Linked DNA regions of Spartinivicinus poritis. The protein of the gene in region 1 interacts with the protein of each later gene in a pairwise test. Links are inferred from orthologs where the notes say so. Each region holds a gene or a part of one and is shown on either strand. Other genes may lie near its edges. The genes, in order: hflK and ftsH.

What was found.
Region 2: the proteins of hflK (region 1) and ftsH interact in binary tests that used the Escherichia coli proteins (3 or more experiments, as listed by UniProt). The link is inferred for Spartinivicinus poritis from one-to-one orthologs.

The regions. Positions count from the first base shown.
Region 1 is NZ_JAPMOU010000004.1:80,433-83,709, forward strand. Bases 58-3,009 are described here. They hold hflK (FtsH protease activity modulator HflK), read right to left. Parts: upstream 2,149-3,009; coding sequence 967-2,148; downstream 58-966. Other genes in these bases: hflC (protease modulator HflC), read right to left, coding at 58-970; hflX (ribosome rescue GTPase HflX), read right to left, coding at 2,336-3,009. Also shown: more of hflC, read right to left, coding at 1-57; more of hflX, read right to left, coding at 3,010-3,277.
Region 2 is NZ_JAPMOU010000018.1:89,510-92,711, reverse strand. The notes cover bases 234-3,110. They hold ftsH (ATP-dependent zinc metalloprotease FtsH), read left to right. Parts: upstream 234-640; coding sequence 641-2,581; downstream 2,582-3,110. Other genes in these bases: folP (dihydropteroate synthase), read left to right, coding at 2,648-3,110; rlmE (23S rRNA (uridine(2552)-2'-O)-methyltransferase RlmE), read left to right, coding at 234-378. In the rest of the region: more of rlmE, read left to right, coding at 1-233; more of folP, read left to right, coding at 3,111-3,202. UniProt on the Escherichia coli protein: Acts as a processive, ATP-dependent zinc metallopeptidase for both cytoplasmic and membrane proteins. Plays a role in the quality control of integral membrane proteins.

The DNA.
Region 1 (3,277 bases):
TAAAGGCCTGACGATACGCTTGTAAGCTGCGGTAAAAGTTATAAAACTCTTGGTCACTACCATAAGCCTCTGCATAGACACCAGCTGCCTCCTGATCACCTTCGCCTCGTAACTGCTCAGCAATCTGATAGGCTTGCGCCAACAACTCACGACGCTCACGGTCTGCTTCAGCACGAATTTCTTCTGCTTTTTGCTTACCAAATGAACGAATTTCCTGAGCCTCTTTTTCCCGTTCAGTTATCATCCTTTCATATACTGAATCACTGACCTGCTCTGGCAAATCAATGCGCTTAAAGCGTACATCTACGATTTCAATGCCATATTTTTCTTTAATTTTCACTTGCTCATTCAAGCTTTTTTTAATGCTGAAAATCAGCCTATCACGTAGGTCTGCAGGTTCTTCTTCTGTAGCATTTACGGATTTAGCTGCTTTTTGCTGTGCTTGTGCGGCAGCTTGTGCTACATCAACGCCTGAAGCAAGCTGAACTACACTGTCATCCAGTATTAGCGTTTCCTTGGCACATTTAAAGCGAGAACGCTTCTTAATGTTAGGCTTACCTGAAACAACTTCTTTTAGCTCACACTGAGCAATTAAGTTACGCAAGCCTGACTCAATCAGCTGCGAGAGTAATCGGTTAGCCTGGACAATATTGCCTGATGTTGCAGTATAAAAGCGTTGCACATCAGCAATTCGCCACTTAACAAAAGAGTCTACTACTAGCGCCTTTTTTTCCTGAGTAAAAAAGCGCTCTTGAGCTGCATCTAACGTTAGTAGTCGGCCATCAAAGATTTTCACCTTATCAATAAAGGGCACTTTGAAATGGAGACCGGCAGGTACATCTGGGTTTTTAACTTGACCAAACCGTAACACCACTGCCCGCTCACGCTCGCTGACAATGTAAGCTGACTCCCAGCCAATAATGACAATGACCAAGGCAATAATAATGGTTGCTAAGCTTTTACCTGTCATCTTGCAACCCTCCCACCAGTTCGATTTGAAGAAGTACGCTTACGTAATTGTCCAGCTACTTTATCAGCTATGGCATCCATCTCTTGCTGAGTAAGAACAGGCTGACCCGTTAGGGTGGTAGTTGCCTTTGAGCTAGCTCCCATCAGTTTGTCCAGCGGTAAATACATCAGGTTATTACCACCTTCCACATCAACAATCACTTTATTGGTTTCACCTAGTACATCTTGAATCGTTTCTATATACATCCGACTACGGGTAATTTCTGGTGCTTTTTTATACTCAACTAACACTTGCTTAAAGCGAGCAGTTTCACCATTGGCCTTCGCCGTTATTTCAGCTTTATAGGCTTGAGCCTCTTCTGTTATCCGCTTACTTTTACCCTTTGCCTGAGGAATAATGGCATTGCGATAAGCGATGGCCTTATTTTGTACTCGCTCACGGTCTTCACGCGCACGAATCACATCATCAAAAGCTGCTTGGACTTCTCTTGGAGGCTGAGTGCTTTCTACGTTGATTTTGCTAATGTAAAGCCCAGAATTATAGTCATTCAGGTAAGCTTGCAGTCTTTCTGCTACATCAGCAGCAATAATGCTACGGCCTTCTGTTAATACTGAGTGCATTTTTGAAGTACCGACTACATGACGCAAGGCACTTTGAGTCGCCTGCTCCAATGTACTGATTGGATCAGCAATTTTCAGCACATAATTTTTCAGGTTAGAAATGTTGTATTGAACTGACAAAGAAACCTCGACGATATTTTCGTCTTCAGTCAGCATCTTCTGTCTTACATTGTAAGTCCGCAGCTCAGTTACATTTTCCTGATACTTAGAGTCAATGGGTGGAAAATAAAAGTGCAAGCCAGGCCCCACGGTTTCTTTATATTCACCAAACCGCAAGATAACCACTTGCTCCTTTTCATCCACAGTAAATGCAGCATTCCAAATATATAAGATGGCAAGCAAAACAAAAGCGAGAGGGAAAATACCACCCGCAGCAGAGCCAGATGATCTGCCTCCTTTACCACCGCCTTTACCACCAAACAGACTGCCAATTTTTTCATTTAATTTACGGAAGGCTTCATCCAGATCAGGGGGCCCCTGGTTGTTATTGCCACGATTCCCCCCGCTGCCCCAGGGATCTTTATCATTTCCGTTACCACCCGGTTCGTTCCAGGCCATAAACTTCTCCATTACACCAGTGTTGGATTAGTAAGCTAATAGGCGCACTTCCCAATAACACACTCGTTATATATAGAAGGTGCTCCTGAACAAAGTTGTTGTTATGGCTATGATACTTGTTAATTCGGATAAATCTACGACTGTGCATTGTAAGAGCGACAGTTGCTACCTTCAACCTGTACTCTTGTTAATGAGCTTCTGACAATAAAGCTTCTGGTTTTACCCCAGAACGACCTAACAATCTGTCGTAGTCTTGTTTTGGCATTCTGATTTTTACTAGTGTATTACCAGCTGCATCTATTGATTCAGACTGTACTGCTCCCAACTCATAAAACTGCGCTCTTAACCGGCTTTGCTGAGGGGTTAAAGTAATTGTTTGCTGAATTAATTGATCCCCCATATGCTCAGCAATGGCTTTCGCTAATAACTCAGTACCATTACCTTGTTGAGCAGACAACCAAACCCGGGTGGGCACTCCCTGTTCATTATAATCGACTCGTGGCTGTACATCAGACAATTGGTCTATCTTGTTGTACACCTGAAGACTAGGCAACTCATTTGCACCAATTTCTTTTAGAACAGCTTCCACCTGCTCAATATTGTCTTGATAATTTGGGTCACTAACATCAACTACATGAACCAACAGATCAGCCATTACGGTTTCTTCAAGAGTTGCCCTAAAAGCCTCTACCAACTTATGCGGCAAATGCCGAATAAAGCCCACAGTATCAGCTAAAACAACCGAGCCTAAATCTGGTACTTTTATTCTTCTTAGGGTTGGGTCCAGTGTCGCAAATAATTGGTCAGCAGCATAGACATCAGCTGCTGTTAAATAATTAAATAACGTTGATTTACCAGCGTTGGTATATCCTACAAAGGAGACACTTGGTACTTCTGCCCGTTTGCGAGCTCGACGCCCTTGGTCACGCTGTTTTCGCACTTTTTCCAAACGTTTAGTAATTGACTTAATTCGTGCACGAAGCAAGCGCCGGTCTGTTTCTAACTGAGTTTCACCAGGTCCACGTAAGCCTATCCCACCTTTTTGTCTTTCTAAGTGAGTCCAACCTCTTACCAAGCGTGTACTCATATGTTGAAGCTGAGCCAGCTCGACCTGCAATTTACCTTCATG
Region 2 (3,202 bases), on another replicon or contig:
TTGCCAATGGACCCAGTTGCTGATGTCAGTTTTGTTCAAGGTGACTTTACTGAGGATGTAGTTTTAGAGGAAATTCTGGCTGCAATTGGTGCTGATAGAGTAGACCTTGTAATTTCTGATATGGCCCCCAATATGAGTGGTATGAAGGCCGTTGATCAGCCTAAAGCTATGTATCTGGCTGAACTAGCACTGGACTTGTCATTGCAAGTGCTGAAACCGAAGGGGTGTTTTTTAACAAAAGTATTCCAAGGTGAAGGATTTGATCAATATTTTAAGGCGATGCGAGAGGCTTTTGCTTCAGTGGTAACTCGAAAACCATTGGCATCAAGATCGCGTTCACGTGAAGTTTATCTGCTTGGAAAGGGGTTTAAAGGTTAATCAGCTTCGGTAATAGAGTTAATAGCGCTAAACTATAGATGAGAAACTGTTTCAAGTAATGGATCTGTAGTAAGGTATAGCACCATAAACTTTGGCTAGTGCTATTGTTTAGCATGCTCGTGGAACGATTGTAAAATAGCGTGCCGCTTTAAAGAGAGGTTCAGTTGTTCATAACCGATATCTTTATCTCAGCCGCATAATTACAAACAGACCGAGTGACTGTTAGGCTTGTTCGCTCGAAGAGGGTAGCCCGTTGAATGATATGGCAAAGAATTTAGTTTTATGGCTAATAATCGCGTTGGTATTGCTGACAGTATTTAAAAACTTCGGCAACATGCAGTCATCAACCAAAGAGCTGACCTACACACAGTTTGTCAACTTGGTGGAAAATAAACAGGTTAGTAAAGTCGTTATTGATGGTTTTACGGTAACGGGCATACTAAATGGCAGTGAGCGTTTTGAGACTAACCTTCCTCCCACTATTCAAGATAACAAATTAATGGATGACTTGTTGTCTAACCAGGTTGAAGTGGTTGCTAAGCCGTTAGAGAAGCAAAGTATTTGGACTCAGCTACTAGTTGCTAGCTTCCCTATTTTAGTCATCATTGCAGTATTTATGTTCTTTATGCGCCAGATGCAAGGTGGCTCGGGAGGTCGTGGTGGCCCAATGAGTTTTGGTAAAAGCAAGGCGCGCTTGCTAGGTGAAGATCAGATTAAAACCACCTTTGCTGATGTAGCAGGTGTTGATGAAGCCAAAGACGATGTTCAAGAGCTGGTAGAGTTCTTACGTGATCCAGGCAAGTTCAAGCGCTTAGGTGGTCGTATTCCTCGTGGCGTATTGATGGTAGGTTCGCCAGGTACAGGTAAGACACTATTAGCTAAAGCTATTGCGGGTGAAGCAAAGGTACCATTCTTTACTATCTCTGGCTCTGACTTTGTTGAAATGTTTGTTGGTGTTGGTGCTTCTCGCGTTCGCGATATGTTTGATCAGGCCAAGAAACAGTCTCCATGTATTATTTTTATTGATGAAATTGATGCAGTTGGTCGTCATCGTGGTGCTGGCCTGGGTGGCGGGCATGATGAAAGAGAGCAAACCCTTAACCAACTGCTAGTCGAAATGGATGGCTTTGAAGGTAATGAAGGTGTGATTGTCATTGCTGCAACAAACCGTCCAGATGTGCTTGATCCAGCGCTATTAAGGCCCGGCCGTTTTGATCGTCAAGTCGTTGTGCCTTTGCCTGATATTCGTGGTCGTGAACAAATCCTGAAAGTTCATATGCGAAAAGTGCCCTTAGCTGATGATGTTAACCCGTCTATTATTGCTCGTGGTACCCCTGGATTTTCAGGAGCTGACTTGGCCAATCTAGTTAATGAAGCTGCTTTATTTGCTGCAAGAGCGAACAGCCGCATCGTCTCAATGAAAGAGTTTGAGTTGGCCAAAGATAAAATCATGATGGGTGCTGAGCGCAAGTCCATGGTGATGAGTGAGAAAGAAAAGCTAAATACCGCTTATCATGAAGCTGGTCACGCGATTGTAGGAAGGTTGGTACCTGAGCATGACCCTGTTTATAAGGTGACTATTATTCCAAGAGGTAGGGCGCTGGGTGTTACCATGTTCCTGCCTGAAGAGGATCGTTATAGTCAAAGTAAGCAGGCACTTACTAGTCAGATATGTAGCTTGTTTGGCGGGCGAATTGCTGAAGAGATAACGCTTGGTGCTAATGGTGTTACTACTGGTGCCTCTAATGATATCCAGCGTGCAACTCAAATTGCTCGCAACATGGTCGCCAAGTGGGGCTTGTCTGAGAAGCTAGGCCCCTTGATGTATGATGAAGATGAAGGTGAAGTCTTTTTAGGGCGCAGCCAAGGTGGTTCTCGACTGAATGTGTCGCCTCAAACTGCAAGTATTATTGATGAGGAAGTGCGTTCTCTGATTGATGAGTGCTATGCAACAGCAGAAAAAATCCTCAAGGAGAACAGAGATAAGCTGGATTTAATGGCTGAAGCGCTGATGCAATATGAAACTATTGATACTCAGCAGATTGATGACATTATGGCTGGTAAAAAACCTCGTCCTCCTGCTGGCTGGCATGATGGAGACTCCTCTGGCGGGGGCGCTGTGACTGATCTTGATAAAAAGCCCGAAGATAAAGGGACTAAAGCACCAGACCCTTCTATAGGTGGACCTGCAGGCGAGCATTAGTGCTCGCCTTTGCTTTTACTTTAAACCTTCCCTCCTAAGTAGCGAATAAACTTCTGAAATTGTGTCATGACTCAGCTATTAGCCTGTGGCAATCGCTCTCTTGATTTAAGACAGCCCCATGTAATGGGGATTCTCAATGTGACGCCAGACTCATTTTATGATGGGGGTGCCTATAAATACTTGGATCAGGCCTTAGTCCAGGCTGAGAGAATGGTAAAAGAAGGGGCTAGCATTATTGATGTTGGAGGTGAGTCAACACGGCCTGGTGCAAAACCTGTCAGTGCCTCAGAGGAGCTGGACAGAGTAATTCCTGTTGTTGAGCAAATTAGTCAGCAATTAGATGTGATTGTATCTGTAGATACCAGTACACCTGCTGTAATTACCGAAGCAGCTAATAACGGGGCAGGGCTAATTAATGATGTGAGGGCTTTACTGCGTGATGGTGCTTTACAAGCTGCAGCTGATACTAATCTGCCAGTTTGCTTAATGCATATGCAGGGTGAGCCTGGGAATATGCAGAGTAACCCGAAATACTTATCAGTAGTTGATGATGTAAAACAGTTTTTGCTGGCTAGAATCAAAGCTTGTGAAACAATTGGAATTAGTCGTTCACGGTTGGTT